3 regions of the Streptomyces sp. NPDC055632 genome follow, and region 2 is predicted to be linked to each of the others. Evidence: riboswitches for the same ligand, from Rfam matches in the RefSeq annotation. Region 2 holds a riboswitch; each other region holds the start of a gene.

Region 1 (7,755 bases), on a different contig from region 2:
CGCTCGGTGAGCCGGACGCAGCCGATGTCGACCGAGCGGGCGGCCTGGACGTGGTCGGTGCCGGTGACGAACTCGGTGGAGCCGCCGCCGATGTCCACGACGAGGTACGTCTCGGTGCCGGGCAGCTCGCCGGTGGCGCCGGCGAAGGAGAACGCGGCCTCCTGGTCGCCGGTGATGACCTCGGGCTCGACGCCGAGGATCTCCACGACCCCGTTCACGAAGTCGTCGCGGTTCTCGGCGTCGCGGGAGGCGGAGGTGGCGACGAAGCGGATCCGCTCGGCGCCCAGCTCCTCGATCACGGCGGCGTACTCGCGGCAGGCGGCGAAGGTGCGCTCCAGGGCCTCCGGGGCGAGCCGGCCGGTCCGGTCGACGCCCTGGCCGAGCCGGACGATCGTCATCCGCCGGTCCAGCTCGACCAGCTCGCCCGTCTCCGGGTGCACGTCGGCGACGAGGAGGCGGATGGAGTTCGTGCCGCAGTCGATTCCGGCGACCCTGGTCACTTCTCCTCCTCGGCGCCGTCGGCGGCGTCGTCGACCGGCTTGAAGGCGAAGTGGCCGTCCCGGTCGCCCTCGACCGTCCAGCCGTCCTCCTCCTTCGGCGCCGCGCACGGGGTGACGCACGGGCCCTTGGCCCACCACTCCGGCAGCATCGCGAGCGCCTCGTCGCCGAACGGGTTCACGCCCGGGCCCGCGACCAGCGAGTGGCCGACGAGGACGTGCAGGCACTTGACCCGGTCCGGCATGCCGCCGGCGCTCGGGAAGCCCTCCAGGACCTCGATGGCGTCGCGGCGGGCGAGGTAGTCCTCGTGCGCGGCCCGGTAGGCGTCGGCGAGCTCCGGGTCGGTGGCGAGCCGGGCCTGCATCTCCTTCATGACCCCGTTGGCCTCCAGGGTGCCGATGGCCGAGGCCGCCCGGGGGCAGGTCAGGTAGTACGTGGTGGGGAAGGGGGTGCCGTCGGGGAGCCGGGGCGCGGTCTCGACGACGTCCGGCTGCCCGCAGGGGCAGCGGTGCGCGATGGCGCGCAGGCCGCGGGGCGGCCGGCCGAGCTGGAGCTCGAAGGCGGCGACGTCCGCCTCGGTGGGCTCGGTGCGTTCGGTCTGCGGAGGGGGCGTTTGCATGTCTGCCTTGGGTGCCTAGGTCGTCGGTCGTCGGTCGTACGGGAGGTCAGCGGCGGTCGGCGTTGTCCACGCCGTCCCAGAGGTTGTCGTACCAGGGGCGGTCCGCCGCTCCCTGGTCGGCGCGGGGCCGCTGCTCCGCGCCGGGGTCGTTCACGGTGAAGCCGGTCTCGCCGGGAAGCACGTAGTGCAGGTGCTCGCGGGCGAGGCGGCGGACGTAGGCCGGGTCCTGGAGGCGGGCCTTCTCGTCCCTCAGCTCCTGCACCCGCCGGGCGGCCTCGGCGGCCCTGCGCTCCTGCTCGGCGATCTCGCCCTGCTGGGAGACGTAGCTCCGCATGGGATAGGCGAGGGCCACCACCAGGGAGCAGACGACGAGCGCGAGGAAGGCCGCACGGCCGGTGAGCCGGGAGCGGCGGGCCTGACGGCGGGTCTGGGAGCGGTAGACACGGGCGGCGGTCTGCTCGCCGAGCAGCCTGAGCCGGGTCGCGGTCGAGAACCGGTCCCGGTCCTTCACGGCCATGTCGTGTCGCCTCCCCTGTTCACGCGGACGTCCCCGCACACGGTACGGGACCGGGTACGGGGACGTACGGAAGCCGCCCTGTGGAGGGGCGCGGTGGGTGTCAGCCCTTGAAGCGCGGGAAGGCACTCCGGCCGGCGTACACCGCGGCGTCGTCGAGGATCTCCTCGATGCGCAGCAGCTGGTTGTACTTGGCGACGCGCTCGGAGCGGGCCGGGGCGCCGGTCTTGATCTGGCCGCAGTTGGTGGCGACGGCCAGGTCGGCGATGGTGACGTCCTCGGTCTCGCCGGAGCGGTGGGACATCATGCACTTGAAGCCGCTGCGCTGGGCCAGCTCGACGGCGTCGAGGGTCTCGGTCAGCGAGCCGATCTGGTTGACCTTGACGAGCAGGGCGTTCGCGGACTTCTCCTCGATGCCCCGGGCCAGGCGCTCCGGGTTGGTGACGAACAGGTCGTCACCGACGAGCTGGACCTTCTCGCCGAGCTTCTCGGTGATGACGTTCCAGCCGGCCCAGTCGTCCTCGAACAGCGGGTCCTCGATGGAGACCAGCGGGTACGCGGAGACGAGCTCCTCGTAGTACTCGGTCATCTCGGCGGCCGAGCGGGACTTGCCCTCGAACTCGTACGAGCCGTCCTTGTAGAACTCGGAGGCGGCGACGTCGAGCGCGAGCGCGATGTCCTTGCCGGGCACGTAGCCGGCCTGCTTGATCGCCTCAAGGATGAGGTCGAGCGCCTCGCGGTTGGAGCCGAGGTTCGGGGCGAAGCCGCCCTCGTCGCCGAGGCCGGTGGAGAGGCCCTTGGACTTCAGGACGGACTTGAGGGTGTGGTAGACCTCGGTGCCCCAGCGGAGGGCCTCGGAGAAGGACTCCGCGCCGATCGGGGCGATCATGAACTCCTGGATGTCCACGTTGGAGTCGGCGTGCGACCCGCCGTTGAGGATGTTCATCATCGGAACGGGCAGCAGGTGCGCGTTCGGGCCGCCCAGGTAGCGGAAGAGCGGGAGGTCGCTGGCCTCGGAGGCGGCGTGCGCGACGGCGAGGGAGACGCCGAGGATGGCGTTGGCGCCGAGCGAGGACTTGTCCGGGGTGGCGTCCAGGTCGAACATGGCCTGGTCGATCAGGCGCTGCTCGGTGGCGTCGTAGCCGACGAGCTCCGGGCCGATCTGCTCGATGACGGCGAGGACGGCCTTCTCGACGCCCTTGCCCTGGTAACGGTTGGGGTCACCGTCGCGGAGCTCCAGGGCCTCGAACGCACCGGTGGAGGCGCCGGACGGAACGGCAGCACGGCCGGTGCTGCCGTCGTCGAGGCCGACCTCGACCTCGACCGTGGGGTTGCCTCGGGAGTCCAGGATTTCCCGGGCTACGACGACGTCGATGGACGGCACGAGCATCTCCTTCTGGGATGTGACGCTGGATGTGACGCAAGGTCGGTGCGGGGTCGCTCGGCCTTGCGACAAGAGCCTAACCGCCCCGGCGGCTCCGACCGGCCGGGCGCCCGCCCCCTGGGACGAAAAAGGACCCAAGGGCACGCACAGCGGGGCGAAAGGCCCCAGATCTACCGGCCGGTAACCATCAGGTGGGCCGCGGGAGGCCCCGGTGAAAGACGGAACCCCGGTCCGGCGCGCACGGGGGACGGGCGCGCCGGACCGGGGTGGGTCACCGCGGGAGGGTCGTCGGGGGCGCGTGAGCCGCCGGACTCACACGACCCGCCGGGCTCACTTCAGGTGGAGCTGCTGGCCCGGGTAGATCAGGTCGGCGTCGTCGACGACGTCCTTGTTGAGCTCGAAGAGCTCGGCCCAGCCGCCCTCGACGCCCTGCGCCTCGGCGATCTTGCTGAGGGTGTCGCCGGTCACGACCTTGTACTCGCCGTCGCCCTTCTCGACCGTCTCGCCGGTCGGGGTGGTGACGGTCTTCTCGGCGCCGGCCTGCGGAGCGGCCTGGCGCTCCTTCTTCGGGGCCTGGCGCTGCTCGCTGCGGGTGGTCGGCTGCTCGGCCGTGCGCTGCTTCTTCTGCTTCTTCTGCTGCTTCGGCTGCTCCTGCGCGCTCTCGGCGGAGCCGCCGTCGTAGGAGGCGCCGGAGAGGCCCACGCCGCAGCTCGGCCAGGCACCCTTGCCCTGGCCCGCGAGGACCTTCTCGGCGATGGCGATCTGCTGGGACTTCGACGCCTGGTCGGCGGTCGACGCGTAGGCGGTGCCGCCGTACGCGGCCCAGGTGGAGGCCGAGAACTGGAGGCCGCCGTAGTAGCCGTTGCCGGTGTTGATGGACCAGTTGCCGCCGGACTCGCACTGGGCGACGCGGTCCCACTCGGAGGAGGTGGCGGCCGAGGCGGCGCCCGCGGTCATCAGCGGGGCGGCGACGGCGACACCGGTGACGCCGACGAGCGCGGCGATCTGGGTGGCCTTGGAGGGACGGCGGTGTTTGCCCTTGGTGGAAAACAGCATGGGAATTCTCCTCACCGACGCCTGCGAGGTGAGCTGTCGGGTTCGGGCCGAAGAGTTGCCCGGCCGCGCGTCCTAGCACGCGGCTTCACCCCAAGCCGGTCGTCGGCCGTCTCTCGACGGCCGGGGCCGGCACTTACCTTGGGTCCCCCGCTCCTGCCTTCGGCGCTTGCGCGACGACTGTTCCCATCGACCGACGGCAGGATTCGGCGTTTCGGTCGACGGGGCCCGCGGTGGCGAGCGGTGATGACCGTAGACACAGAACCCTCCGAAGTTCAAAGAGGCTCATACGACGAATTTCGCCTCTTCTTGCCCTTCGGAGGGGACTGTTTGCGCAGGTGGGAGATGACGGAAGCGGAGTTTGCGGGCGCGACACGCCAGTTGGGACAAAGAGACCCATGTCTCACTCGTCCAGAACCGGACATACGCCCGCGAACTACCCCTCCGCCGAGACCGGACTCGCCGTCAGATCGAGGTTCTGACCAGGGAGGATGAGGTCCGGATCGATGCCCACGGTCCCCTTGTTGGCGTCATAGAGGGCGGTCCAGCCTCCGGGCAGTTCGTTCGCCTGGGCGATACCCGAAAGGCTGTCACCCGGACGCACGACGTATTCACCCGAAGAGCCCTGACTGTCCGTTGTGTCCGCATTCTTCGCTTCGTCAGCGATGGGAAGCGATTCGGCACCTTCGGCAGACTTGTCCTTGCCCGAGGCATGTCTACCGGCTTCGGTGGAGCTGTCCGGCTTGTCGGTTTCCTCCGGAGCGGCCTCGCCCCGGTGCTTGCCCGTGCCGGGCGCGGCCGACGCTCCCCCGTCTCCCGGAACGCCGGGCGTCACGGGCGTACCGGGCGTCACGGACTCCTCGGGGGCGACGGGGGCCGTCGGGTCCACCGGGAGCGCCGGGTCGGCCGGGAGCGTCGGGTCCGCCGGGTCCGTCGACCCGGTCGGCGCGGACGGCGTGGCGGGGGCGGTCGGCGCGGTCGGGCCCGCCGGGGCGGCGGGAGCCGTCGGCGTGGCCGGCGCCGTGGACGTGGCGGGGGCGGACGGCGTGGCCGGGGACTCCGGCGTCGCGGTGGACGGCGCGGCCCCGGAGACGTCCGGCGAGCCCGAGTTCCAGCTCGACTCGGGGACGGGCGCCACGGAGGGCGCCGGAGCGGTGGCCGGGCCCGGGTCCACCCCGGTGGGCTTCCCGTCGTTCGTCAGGCCGGCGATCGGCGCGCAGGTCCCCCAGGCGTCGCTGCCCTTGGCGAGGGCCTTCTCGGCCACGGCGATCTGCTGGGCGCGGCTGGCCAGGTCGGCGCTGGGCGCGTACGCCAGGCCGCCGTGGCGCTCCCAGTCCCCCTGGGTGAACTGGAGGCCGCCGTACATCCCGTTCCCGAAGTTGGCGGTCCACTGGCCGCCGGACTCGCACTCGGCGACGCGGTCCCACGTGGCGGCGTCGGCGGCGGACGCGGATCCGGTGGCGAGCAGAGGCAGCGCCATGGCGGATCCGGTCACGCCCGCGGCGACGACGATGGCGGGGGCCTGACGGGGGCGACGGTGTCGTCCGTTCCCGGAACGCATAGGTACGCCTTTCGCGTGACGGCTGAGACTGCGGCGAAACGTAGCGGCATTCGAACGCTCGTCACAAGTCGATGGCCGCCCGATCACATGAAGATCACAGTTCTGACGTTCCGTCAGTGTGCGAGAGGGGTACGGACGGGGAGAACTCCACCGGAAGCGTGCGCAAACCGCGCATGATGAGCCCTCCGCGCCACCGCAGTTCGGCCGGATCGGCGGCGAGCCGCAGGTCCGGCAGACGGGTCAGCAGGGTGGCGAGCGCCGCCTGTCCTTCGAGGCGGGCGAGGGGCGCGCCGAGGCAGTAGTGGATGCCGTGGCCGTACCCGAGGTGCTGGTTGTCGCGCCGGGCGAGGTCGAGCACGTCGGGCCCGTCGAACCGCTCCGGGTCCCGGTCGGCGGCGGCGAGCACCACGAGCACCGGGTCGCCCGCCGGGATCTCCTGCCCGCCGATGGTCAGCGCCCGCGTGGCGTACCGCCAGGTCGCCATCTCCACGGGCCCGTCGTACCGCAGCAGCTCCTCGATCCCGGTCTCCAGGAGCCCGGTCTCGCCGGCGGCGAGGGAGGCCTGGAGGAGTCCCCTCTGTCCGGGATCGCGCAGCAGCGCGTACAGACCGTTCCCGATGAGGTTCACGGTGGTCTCGAACCCCGCGAAGAGAAGGATGAAGGCCATGGCGGCGGCCTCGTTCTCGGTGAGGTGCTCGCCGTGGTCGGAGGCCTTGATGAGCCCCGAGATCAGGTCGTCTCCCGGCTCCTCGCGCTTGCGGTGGATCAGCTCGGCGAGGTAGCCGCGCATCTTCTTCACCGACCGGGCGACGCCGCCGCGCGGCCCGCCGCCGTGCCGGATCATCATCCCGGCCCAGTCGCGGAAGTCGTCCTGGTCCTCCTCGGGCACGCCGAGCAGGTCGCAGATGGCGTAGATGGGGAGCGGGAAGGCGAACTCGTGGATGAGGTCCGCGCTCCCCTTCGCCACGAAGCCGTCGATGAGGCGGTCGGTCAACTCCTGGACGCGCGGGGCGAACTCGGCGACCCGGCGCGGGGTGAAGGCCTTCGACACGAGCCGCCGCAGCCGGGTGTGGTCGGGCGGGTCGATGTTGAGCAGGTGGGTCATCAGCTCGGCCTTGCGCTCGCCCGGAATGCCCGTCTTGCCCTTGGCGTGCGGGGACTCGTCGTGGTGCGCCGGGTTCTTGGACAGCCGCTGGTCCGCGAGGGCCTGCCGGGCGTCCGCGTACCGCGTCACGAGCCAGGCCTCGACCCCGCTGGGCAGCGTCGTCCGGTGCACGGGCGCGTGCTCCCGCAGCCAGGCGTAGGCGGGGTACGGATCGGTGGCGAACTCCCAGGTGAAGAGCTCGGGCGCGGAGCCCCTGCCGGGGGCGGGGGCCGCGTCGGGGGCCGGGGCCGCCCCGGAGGCCGGGCAGGAGGCCGGTGCGGGGTGCGGCTCGGGGTGCGGCTCGGGGTCCGGGGCGGTGCTGTCACTCACCCCCCGACCGTACAGCGCGCCCCCGTGCGCCCCGGCGGCCCGCGCGCCCCGGCCCTCCCCTTGTACGGCGCTACGGCCTCGCAGTCCCCTCCCCCTCGGACGCCGCTACGGCCTCACAGCCCCTCCGCCGCCCGGATCGCGTCCCGGTACGTCCGGGCCGCGGCCCGCAGCGCCGTCTCCGGGTCGACTCCCGCCGCCTCCGCGCGGGCCGCGAGGGCGAGCAGCTCGTAACCGAAGCCCCCGTCCGCCGGGACGGGCACGTCGAGGCCGGCCGCGCGCACCCGGCCCGCCAGCTTCGCGGCGAGCGCGAGGCCGGGCTGTCCGAGCGGCACGCCGTCGGTGACGGACTCCCGCCGCTTCTCGACCGCCTTGGTCCGCTGCCAGTGCGCGTGGACGTCCTCGGGCGTCTCGGCGGTCGCGTCCCCGAAGACGTGCGGGTGGCGGTGGATCAGCTTCTCGACCAGGGTCCCTGCCACGTCGTCCACGGAGAACGGCTCCTCCGGGTCCTCCTCGGCGATCCGGGCGTGGAAGATGACCTGGAGCAGGACGTCGCCCAGCTCCTCCCGGAGCGCGGTCCTGTCCTCGTCCTCGATCGCCTCGACCAGCTCGTACGCCTCCTCGATGGCGTACTTCACGAGCCCCTCGTGGGTCT
Region 2 (7,755 bases):
GCTCCGGCATCGACGCGGCCGGTCTGCGCAAGGAGCTCGCCGCCTGCGAGCTGAACGGCCCGCAGGACGTGCCCGACGAGGCCGGCATGTGGGGCGTCCTGCGGTACGTGCCGCAGACGGAGGAGGAGCCGGAGGAGACCCTGTTCCAGGCCTCCTCCGGCTCCCGTTCCCACAGGTCCTAGCCCTAGCTGGCCGGGCCCGCCAGCACCTCCACCGGCTTTGCCAGCGGGGTGCCCGAGCCGTCGCGGCGGGGGTCGATCTCCGGGAGGTCGACCGGAGTGCCGTTCTTCTGGGCGGCGCGGACCGGGGTGGCGCCCGCCCAGGCCAGGATCAGGACGTCCTCGCCCTTCAGGAAGCGCTGGCAGCGGACGCCGCCGGTCGCGCGGCCCTTGCGCGGGTACTGGTCGAAGGGCGTCAGCTTCGCCGACGTACCGGCGGAGGCGTCCAGGGCGCCCGTGGAGCCCGCGACCGTGAAGACCACCGCGTCCGCCGCCGGGTCGACCGCCGTGAACGAGAGGACCTCGGCGCCCGCGGTGAGCTTGACGCCCGCCATGCCGCCCGCGGGCCGGCCCTGGGGCCGCACCTGGGACGCCGGGTAGCGCAGCAGCTGGGCGTCGGAGGTGATGAAGACCAGGTCCTCCTCGCCCGTCAGCAGCTCGGTCGCGCCGACGATCCGGTCACCGTCCTTGAGGGTGATGACCTCCAGCTCGTCCTTGTTCGCCGGGTAGTCCGGCACCACCCGCTTCACCACGCCCTGGAGCGTGCCGAGGGCGAGCCCCTGCGAGGCCTCCTCGAGGGTCGTCAGGCAGACCACCGTCTCGTCCGCCTCCAGGGAGAGAAACTCCGACAGCGGCGCGCCGCCCGCCAGGTTCGGCGCGGACGCGGTGTCCGGCAGCCGGGGCAGGTCGATCACCGAGATCCGCAGCAGCCGGCCGGCCGAGGTCACCGCGCCGACCTCACCGCGCTGGGTGGCGGCCACCACCGACACGATCACGTCGTGCTTGACCCGCTTCGCGTCCGGCTCGGTGGGGGGCAGCGCCTCCGTCGCCGTACGGGCCAGCAGACCGGTCGAGGAGAGCAGCACCCGGCACGGGTCGTCCGCGACCTGGAGGGACGTGGCCGCGACGGGCGTGCCGGCCGATTCGAGCAGGACGGTCCGGCGGTCCGTGCCGAACTTCTTGGCGACCACGGCCAGCTCCGCCGAGACCAGCTTCCGCAGCTCCGCGTCGGACTCCAGGATTCCGGTCAGCTCGTCGATCTCGCCGTTGAGGCGGTCGCGCTCGCCCTCCAGCTCGATCCGGTCGAACCTGGTGAGGCGGCGCAGCGGGGTGTCCAGGATGTACTGCGTCTGGATCTCGCTCAGGGAGAAGCGCTCGATCAGGCGCTCCTTGGCCTGCGCGGAGTTGTCGCTCTCCCGGATGAGGCGGATGACCTCGTCGATGTCGAGCAGCGCCACGAGCAGGCCCTCGACCAGGTGGAGCCGGTCGCGCTTCTTGGTGCGGCGGAACTCGGAGCGGCGGCGGACCACCTCGAAGCGGTGGTCGAGGTAGACCTCCAGGAGCTCCTTGAGGCCGAGGGTGAGCGGCTGTCCGTCGACGAGCGCGACGTTGTTGATGCCGAAGGACTCCTCCATCGGCGTCAGCTTGTAGAGCTGCTCCAGGACGGCCTCGGGCACGAAGCCGTTCTTGATCTCGATGACCAGGCGCAGGCCGTGGCTGCGGTCGGTGAGGTCCTTGACGTCCGCGATGCCCTGGAGCTTCTTGGAGCCGACCAGGTCCTTGATCTTGGAGATGACCTTCTCGGGGCCGACCGTGAAGGGCAGCTCGGTCACGACGATGCCCTTGCGGCGGGCCGTGACGGTCTCCACGGTCGCGGTGGCGCGGATCTTGAAGGAGCCGCGCCCCGACGCGTACGCGTCCTTGATGCCGGAGAGGCCGACGATCCGGCCGCCGGTCGGCAGGTCCGGGCCGGGCACGAAGCGCATCAGCGTCTCGAGGTCGGCGTTCGGGTGCCGGATCAGGTGGCGGGCGGCCGCGACGACCTCGCCGAGGTTGTGCGGGGGCATGTTGGTCGCCATGCCGACCGCGATGCCGGACGCGCCGTTGACAAGCAGGTTCGGATAGGCGGCGGGCAGCGCCGCCGGCTCCTGCTCCTGGCCGTCGTAGTTCGGCGCGAAGTCGACCGTGTCCTCTTCGATGGACTCGGTCATGAGCAGCGCGGCCGGAGCCATCCGCGACTCGGTGTACCGCATGGCGGCCGGCGGGTCGTCGTTCCCGAGGGAGCCGAAGTTGCCGTGGCCGTCGACGAGGGGGAGGCGCATGGAGAAGGGCTGTGCCATGCGGACCATCGCGTCGTAGATCGACGCGTCGCCGTGCGGGTGCAGCTTGCCCATCACCTCGCCGACGACCCGGGCGCACTTCACGAAGCCGCGGTCGGGACGCAGCCCCATCTCGTTCATCTGGTAGACGATGCGGCGCTGGACGGGCTTCATGCCGTCGCGGGCGTCCGGGAGCGCGCGCGAGTAGATCACCGAGTACGCGTACTCGAGGAAGGAGCCCTGCATCTCGTCGACGACGTCGATGTCGAGGATCCTCTCCTCGTACGCGTCGTCCGGCGGCGGTGTCTTCGTGCTGCGGCGGGCCATCGCGGCTGCGGCTCCTTCACCAACAAGGTTGATCTGACGCGGACCATTGTGGACCGTGCCACCGACAACGCCGACCTCGACCCGGAAGAGGGACATCTCGAAGGGACGGGAACTTCGCCAGGTGTCGGCGCGCTTGCATACAGTGGCAGGACTTTTTCACATCGCGATCGAAGGGACGTACATGCCCATGGGTCACACGGCCACGGCCGAGGCCGGCTCCGGCGGCCTGACAGCGACCGAGCACCGGTTGGCGAACGGCCTGCGCGTGGTGCTCTCGGAGGACCACCTGACCCCGGTCGCCGCGGTCTGCCTCTGGTACGACGTCGGCTCGCGCCACGAGGTCCGGGGCCGCACGGGGCTCGCCCACCTCTTCGAGCACCTGATGTTCCAGGGCTCGAAGCAGGTCCACGGCAACGGCCACTTCGAGCTGGTGCAGGGCGCGGGCGGCTCGCTCAACGGCACGACGAGCTTCGAGCGCACCAACTACTTCGAGACCATGCCCACGCACCAGCTGGAGCTCGCGCTCTGGCTGGAGGCCGACCGCATGGGCTCGCTGCTCGCCGCCCTGGACGACGAGTCCATGGAGAACCAGCGGGACGTCGTCAAGAACGAGCGCCGCCAGCGCTACGACAACGTGCCGTACGGCACGGCCTTCGAGAGGCTGACCGCCCTCGCCTACCCGGAGGGCCACCCGTACCACCACACGCCCATCGGCTCCATGGCCGACCTGGACGCGGCCACCCTGGAGGACGCGCGGGAGTTCTTCCGCACGTACTACGCACCGAACAACGCGGTGCTCTCCGTCGTCGGCGACATCGACCCGGCGCAGACCCTCGCCTGGATCGAGAAGTACTTCGGCTCCATCCCCGGCCACGACGGCAAGCCCGCGCCGCGCTCCGGCGAGCTGCCCGACGTCATCGGCGAGCAGCTCCGCGAGGTCGTCGAGGAGGAGGTCCCGGCGCGCGCCCTGATGGCCGCCTACCGGCTGCCGCACGACGGCACGCGCGTGTGCGACGCCGCCGACCTGGCCCTGACGGTCCTGGGCGGCGGGGAGTCCTCCCGGCTGCACAACCGTCTGGTCCGCCGGGACCGCACGGCCGTCGCCGCCGGCTTCGGCCTGCTCCGGCTCGCCGGGGCGCCCTCGCTCGGCTGGCTGGACGTCAAGACGTCCGGCGGCGTCGAGGTCCCCGAGATCGAGGCGGCCGTCGACGAGGAGCTCGCCCGGTTCGCCGCCGAGGGCCCCACACCCGAGGAGATGGAGCGCGCGCAGGCCCAGCTGGAGCGCGAGTGGCTGGACCGGCTCGGCACCGTCGCGGGCCGCGCCGACGAACTGTGCCGGTTCGCCGTCCTGTTCGGCGACCCGCAGCTGGCCCTCACCGCCGTCGACCGCGTCCTCGACGTCACCGCCGAGGAGGTCCGGGAGGCCGCCGCGGCCCGGCTGCGCCCGGACAACCGCGCGGTCCTGGTCTACGAGCCGGTGGGCACCGAACAGAGCGAGAGCGACGAGGAAGAGGGGGCGGAGCAGTGACCGAGGCTGCCGCGTCTTTGACGAGCATGGAGTTCCACCCGCAGCCGACGCCGGGCACCGCCCGCCCCTGGGCCTTCCCGGCCCCGGACCGCGGCACCCTGGAGAACGGCCTGACCGTCCTCACCGGCCACCGCCCCGGCCAGCAGGTCGTGGCCGTGGAGCTCTTCCTGCCGGCCCCGCTGGACGCCGAGCCCGCCGGTCTCGACGGCGTGGCCACCATCATGGCCCGCGCCCTCTCCGAGGGCACCGACCAGCACAGCGCCGAGGAGTTCGCGGCCGAGCTGGAGCGCTGCGGCGCCACCCTCGACGCGCACGCCGACCACCCGGGCGTACGGGTCTCCCTGGAGGTCCCGGTCTCCCGGCTGCCCAAGGCGCTCGGGCTGCTCTCCGAGGCCCTGATCGCCCCGGCGTTCCTGGACACCGAGGTCGAGCGCCTGGTGCGCAACCGCCTCGACGAGATCCCGCACGAGACGGCCAACCCGGCCCGGCGCGCCGCCAAGCAGCTCTCCAGGGAGCTGTTCCCGGCCGACTCCCGGATGTCCCGGCCGCGCCAGGGCACCGAGGAGACCGTCGGGGCGATCGACGCCGCCGCGGTCCGCGCCTTCTACGCGGCGCACGTGCGGCCCGCCACGGCCACCGCCGTGGTCGTCGGCGACCTGACCGGGGTCGACCTGGAGAAGGTCCTCGCGGAGACGCTGGGCGCCTGGACCGGCGAGCCCGGCGAGCCGCTGCCGATGCCGCCGATCACCGCCGACGACACCGGCCGGGTCGTGATCGTGGACCGCCCCGGCGCCGTCCAGACCCAGCTCCTCATCGGCCGGATCGGCCCGGACCGGCACGCCCGCGCCTGGCCGGCCCAGGTCCTCGGCACGTACTGCCTCGGCGGGACCCTGACCTCGCGTCTGGACCGGGTCCTGCGCGAGGAGAAGGGCTACACGTACGGCGTGCGGGCCTTCGGGCAGGTGCTCCGCTCGGACGCCGGGGGGAACGGCGCCGCGATGCTCGCCATCAGCGGCTCCGTCGACACCCCCAACACGGGCCCGGCCCTGGACGACCTGTGGAAGGTGCTGCGCACCCTGGCCGCCGAGGGGCTCACGGACGCCGAGCGGGAGACCGCCGTGCAGAACCTGGTGGGGGTGGCGCCGCTCAAGTACGAGACGGCCGCCTCCGTCGCCGGGACGCTCGCCGACCAGGTGGAGCAGCACCTCCCGGACGACTTCCAGGCCCAGCTGTACGCGCGCCTGGCCGAGACCGGCACCGTCGAGGCGACCGCGGCCGTGGTCAGCGCCTTCCCGGTGGACCGGCTCGTCACGGTCCTGGTGGGCGACGCGGCGCAGATCGCGGAGCCGGTGCGGGCGCTCGGCATCGGTGAAGTGACCGTCGTCACCGGCTGATCGGCCCCTGTCCGGCCGGCGGCCCACCGCCGCCGGCCGGGCGGACGAAGGGCTTCGACGGTTGGACGAAGGGCCCCGACGTGACGGACCGTCGGGGCCCTTCCGGCCGTCGGTGCGGGAGCCGCACGGGGAACACCCCCGCGAATTGTCCGTATTGGCGCCAAAGTGATCATCTGCCCTGTGGCATGCCTTACAAAAGGTCGTGTTCGGTTGGTGATCGACTGGGGCTCCGCATAGCGTCGGTGCGGCTGTTCGCCAGTTGCACCCGCCGCGCCCGCGGCACCGGACAGTCATCGCCGAGTCCCCGTCAGGCGCGAGCCTGGGGAGCCGGGGACCCACGCAGTCCCTGGGGTGAATCGGACGCCTTCGCCTCGCGCGGAGGGGCCCGTAGGAGACCTTCCTGCTCCGAACCCGTCAGCTAACCCGGTAGGCGAGAAGGAAGGAAAGGAACAACGTCTTCATGGCGTTCACCCGTGCCACCGGGAAGCATCGTGGTTCGAGCCGGATGGCGCGCCGCGGCGCGGGCATCGCCGGAGTGGCGACCCTCGCCACCACCGGAGTCATCGGAACCCTGGCCTCCCCGGCGCTCGCCGCCGACACGGACAACCGCTCCCCCGAGGACACCGGCCTCACCAAGGTGATCGCCGAGGACTCCCTCGTCGACCGGCTCAACGCCCAGGCCGACGCCCAGGACCGCGAGGCCTTCGAGGCCGTCGCCGAGCAGAAGGCCCAGGCCGAGGCGAAGCGCAAGGCCGAGGCTCGCGCCAAGGAGATCCGCGAGGAGAGGGCCCGCGCCGCCCGCGAGGCCGAGCGCCGCCGCCTGAACTCCTTCCAGCTCCCCATCGCCGGCTCGTACGTCTCCACCGGCTACCAGACCGGCGGCTCGCTCTGGTCCTCCGGCAGCCACTCCGGCGTCGACTTCCACGCGGCCTACGGCAGCCGGGTCGTCTCCGTCGGCTCCGGCACCGTCGTCGAGGCCGGCTGGGGCGGCGCGTACGGCAACAACATCGTCATCCGGATGCACGACGGCACGTACACCCAGTACGGTCACCTCTCCTCCATCGGGGTGCACGTCGGCCAGACCGTCGAGCCGGGCCAGCAGATCGGCATCTCGGGCTCGACCGGCAACTCGACCGGCCCGCACCTCCACTTCGAGGCCCGGACGAGCGCCGACTACGGCTCCGACATCAACCCGGTCTCCTACCTCCGCGCCCGCGGCGTCGCCGTCTGACCCGGCGTCCCGCGCGTCCCTGACCATCGGGGACCTCCGCGTCGCAAAAGCCCCGGCTCGTGCTGAGCCGGGGCTTTTCGTCGTCCCGCCGTCGGCCAAAAGCCCGTCATGGATTCCGGTGGGGCATCGGAAATTCCGGCGGGCTGCAATAGAGTCGCGGATCAGGCGCAGAACAGGCGCCGCTCGAATTGTCTCGCGCGGACCAAGGCGGAGGTCGGACATGCGCATTCCCGCGCATTCGGTATGCACGGCGATCCGGGACGACATCGTCTCCGGCGTCTTCGAGCGGGGCAGCCGGCTGACCGAGGAGCAGCTCGCCCGCCGGTACGGGGTCTCCCGCGTCCCGGTCCGCGAGGCGCTGCGCACCCTGGAGTCCGAGGGCTTCGTCCTCACCCGCCGCCACGCGGGCGCGCACGTCGCCGAGCCCACCGAGCAGGAGGCGGCCGACCTGCTCGACATGCGGGCGCTGCTCGAACCGCTGGGGGCCGCGCGGGCCGCGCAGCGGCGCACCGACGCCCACCTCAAGGTGCTGCGCGGCCTGGTCAGGCTGGGGCAGGAGCGGGCCAGGCGCGGCCAGGGCGAGGACCTGCGCTCGCTCGGCGGCTGGTTCCACGAGACGCTCGCGCAGGCCTCCGGCAGCCCTCCGCTGACGGCGCTGCTCACCCAGCTGCGGCACAAGATCGCCTGGATGTACGCGGTCGAGCAGCCCGAGCGGCCGGTGGAGGCCTGGGCCGAACACGGCGCGATCGTGGACGCGGTGGCGCGCGGCGACGCCGAGCGGGCGAGGGCCCTCACCGCGCTGCACGCGGAGCGCTCGCTGCCGCTGCACCGGCTCAAGAGGCCGGAGCGCGGGCGTGTGAGGGTTTCGCAACACGTCGTCAACACGACGAGCGCCCGGAATTAACACGCGCACCGTATACAAAGAATAGAAATTCCACGGGGCTTTTCGTGCTGCCCG
Region 3 (7,755 bases), on a different contig from region 2:
TGGCCCCCGACGGCCTGCACGTCGAGCGGTGGCTGCCGAAGGCCGTCCAGGACGGACGGGCCGCCGACCTGCGGGTGGTGGTGGTCGACGGGCGGGCCACCCACGCGGTGCTCCGCACCAGCCGCTCCCCCATGACCAATCTGCACCTGGGCGGGGCCCGGGGCGACCTGGACGCGGCGCGGGCCGCGATCGCCGCCGCCGGCGCGCGGTGGACGGACGCGCTGGAGGTGTGCGAGCGGGCCGCCGCCGCGTTCCCCGGCACCCGGTGCGTGGGCGTCGACCTGCTGCCCGCGTCCGGCTGGCGCCGCTTCGCCGTGGGCGAGGTCAACGCCTTCGGCGACCTGCTGCCCCGGCTCACGGGGCTGCCCGGCGGCGGGGCCGAGGGCCTCGACACCTACGCGGCCCAGGTGGCCGCGCTGTTCCCCCGTACGCCGCGCGACCCGAACGCCGTCCGCACCCCGGACGACACCCGCACCACCCCCACTCCTCGCACCACAAGCACCGCAAGCACCGCAAGCACCCCCCGCACCACAGGAACGAGCACCGCGTGAACCAGCCCGACATGAACGCGATCGTCGGCAGCCACGACCTGCTCCTGGTCACCCTCGACACGCTCCGGTACGACGTGGCCGCCGAGCTGGCGGCCGCGGGCCGCATCCCGAACCTGGCCCGGCACCTGCCCGGCGGCGCCTGGGAGCGACGGCACGCGCCGGGAAGCTTCACCTACGCCTCCCACCAGGCGATCTTCGCCGGCTTCCTGCCGACCCCGGCCGCCCAGGGACCCCATCCCCGGCTGTTCGCGGCCCGGTTCGCGGGGAGCGAGTCGACCGCCGACGGCACCTGGGTCCACGACACCCCGGACTTCGTCTCCGCCCTCGCGGACAAGGGGTACCGGACGGTCTGCGTCGGCGGGGTGGGCTTCTTCAACAAGCGACCGCCGCTCGGCTCCGTGCTCCCCGGGCTCTTCCGGGAGAGCCACTGGGAGCCCTCCTTCGGCGTCGCGTCGCCGACCTCGTTCGAGTCCCAGATCGAGCGCGCCGAGGAGGTCGTGGCCGGACTCCCGCGCGAGGAGCTGCTCTTCCTCTTCGTCAACGTGTCGGCGCTGCACCAGCCCAACTGGTTCCACCTGCCGGGGGCGACCCGCGAGGCGGGCGACTCCCGGGAGACGCACGCGGCGGCCCTGGAGTACGTCGACCGGCACATCGGGCGGCTCTTCGCCGCGATGGGCTCCCGGCGCCCCTGTTTCGCGATCGTCTGCTCCGACCACGGCACCGCGTACGGGGAGGACGGCTTCACCGGTCACCGGCTCGGCCACGAGGTCGTGTGGACGGTGCCGTACGCGCAGTTCGTCCTGCCGGGCCCGGACGAGGAGGCCACCGCGTGAGCACCCGTACCCGCACCCCCGCGCCCGCCCCCCGCCCGTACCGCAGCTACGTCTACGCCTACCCGCACAAGACCGCGTACCGTGAGCTGCCCGGGTCCCCGGAGCTCGCCGCGCTCTGGGCCGGGGAGCCGAAGGACGCCCTCTCGCTCTACGCGCACGTGCCGTTCTGCGAGGTCCGCTGCGGCTTCTGCAACCTCTTCACCCGGATCGGCGCGCCCGGCGAGCTGACCACCCGCTACCTGGACGCCCTCGACCGGCAGGCGGCCGCCGTACGCGAGGCGCTCGGGGACGCGGAGCCGGTGCGGTTCGCCACGGCCGCGTTCGGCGGGGGCACGCCCACCTTCCTGACCGCCGCCGAGCTGGAGCGGCTCTGCGACATCGCGGAGAAGCGCATGGGCGCGGACCTGCGGGCGGTGCCGCTGTCCGTGGAGACCTCGCCCGCGACCGCGACCGCCGACCGGCTCGCGGTGCTCGCGGAGCGGGGCGCGACCCGGCTCAGCATCGGGGTGCAGAGCTTCGTGGAGGCCGAGGCGCGGGCGGCGGTCCGGCCGCAGCGGCGCGCGGACGTCGAGGCGGCGCTCGGCCGGATCCGGGACACCGGCGTCCCCGTGCTCAACGTCGACCTGATCTACGGGATCGACGGGCAGACCGAGGAGTCCTGGCGCCGTTCCCTGGACGCTGCCCTGGCCTGGCGCCCGGAGGAGCTGTACCTCTACCCGCTGTACGTCCGGCCGCTGACCGGTCTGGGCCGGACGCCCCCCGAGGACGACCGGGAGTGGGACGAGCGGCGGCTGCGGCTCTACCGCCACGGCCGCGACCACCTCCTGGAGCGCGGCTACGAGCAGGTGTCGATGCGGATGTTCCGGCGGCGGGACGCGGCGCCGCTCGGCCCGGACGACTACGCCTGCCAGACGGACGGGATGATCGGCCTCGGCTGCGGGGCCCGTTCGTACACCTCGGCCCTGCACTACTCCTTCGACTACGCCGTCGACATGCGGGAGATCCGCTCGATCATCGACGCCTACACGGAGACCGGCGACTTCTCGCGCGCCCGGGTGGGCCGGTGGGTCGACGCCGGGGAGGCGCGCCGCCGCCATCTGCTGCAGTCGCTGCTCCAGGCGGAGGGGATGCCGGTCGCCGGGTACGAGGAGCGGTTCGGGTCCTCGCCGTTCGCGGACTTCCCCGACGAGCTGGGCCGGTTCGAGGCGCTCGGCTGGCTGGACGGGGAGGCCCCGGCGGGGCTGCTGCGGCTCTCGCCGGAGGGGCTGGCGCACTCGGACGGGCTCGGCCCGGAGCTGTTCTCCCCCGGGGTGCGGGCCGCGATGGCCGCGTACGAGCCGAAGTAGGGGGCGGCCGTGGACCTGACGCTGCTCTACCGGGGGCCGCTCTCCTCCTGCGACTACGACTGTCCGTACTGCCCCTTCGCCAAGCGCCGGGACAGCCGCGAGCAGTTGCGCGCGGACCGGGCGGCGCTCGAACGGTTCACCGGGTGGGCCGCCGCGCAGACCGGTGACCGGCTGCGGATCCTGTTCACTCCGTGGGGCGAGGGCCTGGTGCGCTCCTGGTACCGGCGGGCGCTCGTCGAGCTGTCGCGGCTGCCGCACGTCGAGCGGGTGGCGATCCAGACCAATCTGAGCTGCCGGACCGACTGGCTGGCGGACGCGGACCCGGAGGGCGTGGCCCTCTGGTGCACGTACCACCCCGGGCAGACGCCGTACGAGCGCTTCCTCGCCAAGTGCCACGACCTGGCGGAGCGGGGCGTGCGGTTCAGCGTGGGCGTGGTGGGCCTTCCGGAGCACCGGGAGCACGCGCGGCGGCTGCGGGACGCGCTGCCGCCGCACGTGTACCTGTGGGTGAACGCGGCCGAGGGGCACGCGTACACCGACGCGGAGGCCGACGGGTGGACGGAGCTCGACCCGCTCTTCCCGTACAGCCGGCATCCGCACCGCTCGGCGGGGCTGCCCTGCCGCACCGGCGAGTCGGTGATCTCGGTGGACGGCGCGGGGACGGTGCGGCGCTGCCACTTCGTCAAGGCCGAACTGGGGAACCTGTACGACGGTTCGTACCGCGCCGCCCTGCGCCCCCGCGCCTGCCCCCTCGCCGTCTGCGACTGCCACATCGGCTACGTCCACCTGGAGACGCTGCCGCTGTACGACGTGTTCGCGGGCGGGGTCCTGGAGCGGATCCCCGCCGCGCCGCCGGCTACAGGGGCATGAGGTCGCCGAGGGGCATCAGGTCGGGGCGCTTGGCCTCGACGTGGTCCCCGGAGCTCTCGCCGCGCAGCCGGCGCCCGATCCAGGGCACGAGGTACTCCCGCGCCCACTGGATGTTGTCGCGGCGCACTTCGAGGGAGCCGCGCGGCGGGACCGGCGGCCACACCTGGTCGGGGTCGGCGGGCACCGGCAGGCCGAGGACCTGGGCGGCGCGCAGGGCGACCCGGGTGTGTCCCTCGGGCGAGAGGTGCAGCCGGTCGCCGTCCCAGGCCCGCCTGTCCTGCACGGACTTCAGGGACCACAGGTCGAGGACCGGGCAGCCGTGGCGGTCCGCGATGGCGCGGACGTGCGCGGTGTAGGTGGCGATCTTGCCGCGCAGGTGCCGGAGCACGGGGACGTCGCGGGTGTCGAACCCGGTGGTGATCATGACGGTCCCGACGGCGGAGGTCAGTTCGGCGACGGCGCGCTCGAAGCGCTCGGCCACGTCGTCCGGGTCGGTGCCGGGGCGGATGATGTCGTTGCCGCCCGCGCAGAAGGTCACCAGGTCGGGGGCGAGTTCCTTCGCCCGGGGGACCTGTTCCGCCACGATCTGGTCGAGGAGGCGCCCGCGTACGGCCAGGTTGGCGTAGCGGAAGGCGTCGTGCTCCGGCAGCTGGTCGGCGAGCAGGACCGCGAAGCGGTCCGCCCAGCCGACGTACGTCCCGTCGGGGCCGGGGTCTCCGACGCCCTCGGTGAAGCTGTCACCGATCGCCGCGTACGACCCGAATGCGTTCTTGTCTCTTGATCTCGAATCGTCTGCCACGGGGGCACATCCTTCCCTTTCGCGTGTGACCTACGCGACCGTAAGGAGGGGTTGACGGCGGGTGACATATGCCACCGATAAAGATTCCCCCAAGTCGGAATAGGCCGACGGCCCGGCACGGGTGTGCCGGGCCGTCGGAAAGGGGTGTCCCCCGGAGCGTCAGACGGAGACGCCGTGCTGGCGCAGGTAGGCCAGCGGGTCGACGTCCGAGCCGTAGTTCGGCGTGGTGCGGATCTCGAAGTGCAGGTGCGGGCCGGTGGAGTTGCCGGTGGAGCCGGAGAGGCCGATCTGCTGCCCGCCGCTGACGCTCTGCCCGGCCGAGACCGAGAGGGAGGAGAGGTGGGCGTACTGCGAGTAGTTGCCGTCCGCGTGCTTGATGACGACCTCGTTGCCGTACGAGCCGCTCCAGCCGGCGGAGACGACCGTGCCGGCGCCGACGGCGCGGACGGTGGTGCCGGAGGAGGCGATGAAGTCGACGCCGGTGTGGTAGCCGGAGGACCACATGGAGCCGGAGGCGCGGTACGGGGTGGAGAAGCCGCCGGTGACGGGGGCGACCCAGCCGGAGGAGGAGGCGGTGGAACCGGTGGAGGACGAGGAGCCGGTGGAGCGCTCCGCGGCCTTCGGGGTGGCGGCGGCCGGGGCGGCGGCGCGGCGGTTCTCGCGGGAGGCGCGGGGGGCGTCGTCGCCGTTCTTGCCGGACTCCTGGGCGCTGTGGGTGCTCTTCGGGCCGGCGGGGGCGGAGCCCTTGGCGCCGATGGTGAGCTTCATGCCGGGCAGGATGAGGGAGGGGTCCGCGCCGATGGTCCGGCGGTTGTCCTCGTACACCTTCTGCCAGCCGCCCTCGAGGTGGTGGTCGGTGGCGATCTTCGACAGGTAGTCGCCGGGGACGACGGAGTACGTCCGGGGGCCGGTCTCGGCGGCGGCCTTCGCGGGGGCGGCCTTCGCCGCGACGACGTGCGCGGTGACGGCGGACTGGACGGAGGCGGGGGCCGGGGCGGCCTGCTCGGCGGCGTGGGCCCCCGTGGCGCCGAGGAGTGGGAGGGCGACGACGGCGCCTCCCGTACCGGCGGCGGCGAAACCGCGGGCGAGGGGGTTGTTCTTGGGACGGCGGTGCTTACCCTTCGCGGGCATGGCGAATCCTCTCCGGCGCCTGCGAGGTGAGCTGTCGGGTTCGGACTGGAGATGCCCGGCCGCGCTCTCGCGCGGCTTCACCCCGAGCCGTCCTGCATCGCGGGACCGGCGTACTTCCTGGGTCCCCCGCTCCTGCCACGCATGGGATGGGTGGAATTCCGGGCGGTGGCAGGATTCGGCGGTCCGTCCGGATTGAGCGTGACGCTAGACGAGCGGAGTCGGCGCGAACAAGCCGCTGTTTTGTCCCGGCATTCCGCCCTAGATCGTTCCCCCGGAATTCCGGTCACCCTCCGTGGACGACGATCCTCCGACTCCCTTTTCCCGTAAGGAAATCGCGCCGGACTCCCGGCCACGATCCGTCACCTCTATGACCCTGCTCACGCGCCGAATCCCATCTCGCCTGCAAACAGGGCGCGTTATACGCAATGGCTCAATAGGGGCGCGCCATACTCAACGCCCCAATTGGGACAGATCACTCATTCCCGTCCGAGGGGGTGCGCCACGCCCCTCCCGTCTGGATGATTGCCCCAGGAACCGATTCGCGTCGGGCATCCGAACACCGACTTTCCAGGAGCATCCGTGACGCAGCAGCTGCCGCAGGTCCCGCCCGTAGAAGCCGACGAGCCCGAGCTGGCGGAGGTCCGCAACTTCCGGGACGTGGGCGGCCTGCCGACGACGGACGGGCGCGCGGTCCGCCCCGGCCGTCTCTTCCGCAGCGGCCACCTCGCCCACGCGACCGAGGACGACGCCGCCTTCCTCGCCGGACTCGGACTGCACACGGTCTTCGACTTCCGCAACGAGGCCGACCGGCGGATCGAGGGCCCGGACGTCGAGCTGCCCGGCGTGCGGAACGTGAACATACCCCTCAACGACCCGGCCGACGGCAAGGAGTTCTGGAAGCTGGTGCGCGACGGCGACACCGCGCAGCTGCGGGGGATCCTCGGCGACGGCAGGGCGGCGGCCCGGATGTCCGAGTCGTACCGGCGGATGGTGGTGGAGCGGACCGCGGAGCACAGCCGGATCCTGCACTCCATGGCGGAGGAGAGCGTCCCGGCCCTGATGCACTGCGCGGCGGGCAAGGACCGCGCCGGGCTCGCCGTCGCGATCACCCTGCTCGCCGTCGGGGTGGAGCGGACGGCGATCGAGGCCGACTACGTGAAGTCGAACGAGCCGCACCGCCGCTACAAGGTGCGCCGCAGCTCCACCGCCCCGGACGCCATGGGGCCCGAGGTGATGGAGCTGCTGGCCCCGCTCTTCGACGCGCGGGCGGAGTACCTGCGGGCCGCCTTCGAGACGATCGAGGCGACCTGGGGCTCGATGGACGCCTACTTCTCCGAAGGCCTCGCGCTGTCTCCGGAGACCCGCGAGCGGCTGCGGGAGCGCCTGCTCACCGAGGCGTAGGGAGCACGCGGCGCCGCGAGGACCCGCGGCGCCCGGGAGGTGCCCCTACTTCGCGCCCATCGCGAAGAGCAGGTAGAGGAAGCCGGCGAAGAGGTGACCGGCGACCAGGTAGGCGAAGAGGCGGAGCACCAGCCCCTTGGGGAACTTGCCCTCCCCGCGCTCCTCGCCGGTGACGGATGAAGACTTCTCGGACATATCAACTCTTTCCTGAAGAATCGTCACGGAAGAATCGTTCCGGCGGTCAGCGCCGGTGCGGGGTCCCGTCGCCGAGGCACAGCTCGGCGACGGGGCTCTGCATCAGGGTGTGGACGAAGAGCAGCTCGGCCCCGCCGGGGGTGGCGGCACCGATCCGGTGCGGGGTGAGCGAGTCGAAGTGCGCGCCGTCCCCGGGGTCGAGGACGTGGACCGCCTCGCCGAGCGCGAGCCGCACCCGGCCCTCCAGGACGTGGATCCACTCCTCACCGGGGTGGACGCGCACGATGTCGGCCCGGGTGGCGTACGGCACGTGCACCCGCAGGCACTGGAGGGCGCGTCCGGCGCCGCCCGCCTGGCGGTAGATCCAGCCGTCGGCCTCGACGGGCTCGGAGCGGTCGGCCCGGACCACGGGATCGCGCTCGGGGGGCGCCTCTCCCAGGAGCTCGGAGACCGTCGTACCGTAGATGCGGGACAGGGCGAGCAGCATCGGCAGCGAGGGCTGCCGGTTCCCCGTCTCCAGGCGCGAGAGGTGGGCCGGCGAGAGGCCGGCCCGCTGGGCGGCGGCCTCCAGGGTGAGCCCCCGGCGGCGGCGCTGGGCCCGCAGCTGCGGGGCGACGTCGGGCAGGGCG

The links. Region 2 has a riboswitch for cyclic di-AMP ahead of ACWGSR_RS24360 (M23 family metallopeptidase). Riboswitches for the same ligand answer to the same signal wherever they lie in the genome.
Region 1: another riboswitch for cyclic di-AMP. It lies ahead of ACWGSR_RS15290 (transglycosylase family protein); the one in region 2 lies ahead of ACWGSR_RS24360 (M23 family metallopeptidase).
Region 3: another riboswitch for cyclic di-AMP. It lies ahead of ACWGSR_RS10430 (M23 family metallopeptidase); the one in region 2 lies ahead of ACWGSR_RS24360 (M23 family metallopeptidase).

The regions. Positions count from the first base shown of each region.
Region 1 is NZ_JBSHHY010000009.1:173,641-181,395, reverse strand. Features, by position in the region: gene ACWGSR_RS15310 (Ppx/GppA phosphatase family protein) at 1-500, opposite strand, end outside; gene ACWGSR_RS15305 (DUF501 domain-containing protein) at 497-1,117, opposite strand; gene ACWGSR_RS15300 (FtsB family cell division protein) at 1,164-1,634, opposite strand; gene eno (phosphopyruvate hydratase) at 1,735-3,021, opposite strand; gene ACWGSR_RS15290 (transglycosylase family protein) at 3,346-4,071, opposite strand; cyclic di-AMP (ydaO/yuaA leader) riboswitch at 4,075-4,246, opposite strand; gene ACWGSR_RS15285 (transglycosylase family protein) at 4,505-5,548, opposite strand; gene ACWGSR_RS15280 (cytochrome P450 family protein) at 5,724-7,103, opposite strand; gene ACWGSR_RS15275 (nucleoside triphosphate pyrophosphohydrolase) at 7,217-7,755, opposite strand, start outside.
Region 2 is NZ_JBSHHY010000020.1:115,408-123,162, forward strand. Features, by position in the region: gene ACWGSR_RS24340 (CobW family GTP-binding protein) at 1-182, shown strand, start outside; gene ACWGSR_RS24345 (DNA gyrase/topoisomerase IV subunit A) at 185-2,644, opposite strand; gene ACWGSR_RS24350 (M16 family metallopeptidase) at 2,826-4,172, shown strand; gene ACWGSR_RS24355 (M16 family metallopeptidase) at 4,199-5,566, shown strand; cyclic di-AMP (ydaO/yuaA leader) riboswitch at 5,851-6,013, shown strand; gene ACWGSR_RS24360 (M23 family metallopeptidase) at 6,027-6,797, shown strand; gene ACWGSR_RS24365 (GntR family transcriptional regulator) at 7,018-7,701, shown strand.
Region 3 is NZ_JBSHHY010000005.1:277,176-284,930, reverse strand. Features, by position in the region: gene ACWGSR_RS10455 (STM4014 family protein) at 1-551, shown strand, start outside; gene ACWGSR_RS10450 (STM4013/SEN3800 family hydrolase) at 563-1,384, shown strand; gene ACWGSR_RS10445 (STM4012 family radical SAM protein) at 1,381-2,730, shown strand; gene ACWGSR_RS10440 (STM4011 family radical SAM protein) at 2,740-3,600, shown strand; gene ACWGSR_RS10435 (SGNH/GDSL hydrolase family protein) at 3,587-4,399, opposite strand; gene ACWGSR_RS10430 (M23 family metallopeptidase) at 4,559-5,530, opposite strand; cyclic di-AMP (ydaO/yuaA leader) riboswitch at 5,534-5,693, opposite strand; gene ACWGSR_RS10425 (tyrosine-protein phosphatase) at 6,110-6,931, shown strand; gene ACWGSR_RS10420 (DUF6126 family protein) at 6,977-7,126, opposite strand; gene ACWGSR_RS10415 (helix-turn-helix domain-containing protein) at 7,173-7,755, opposite strand, start outside.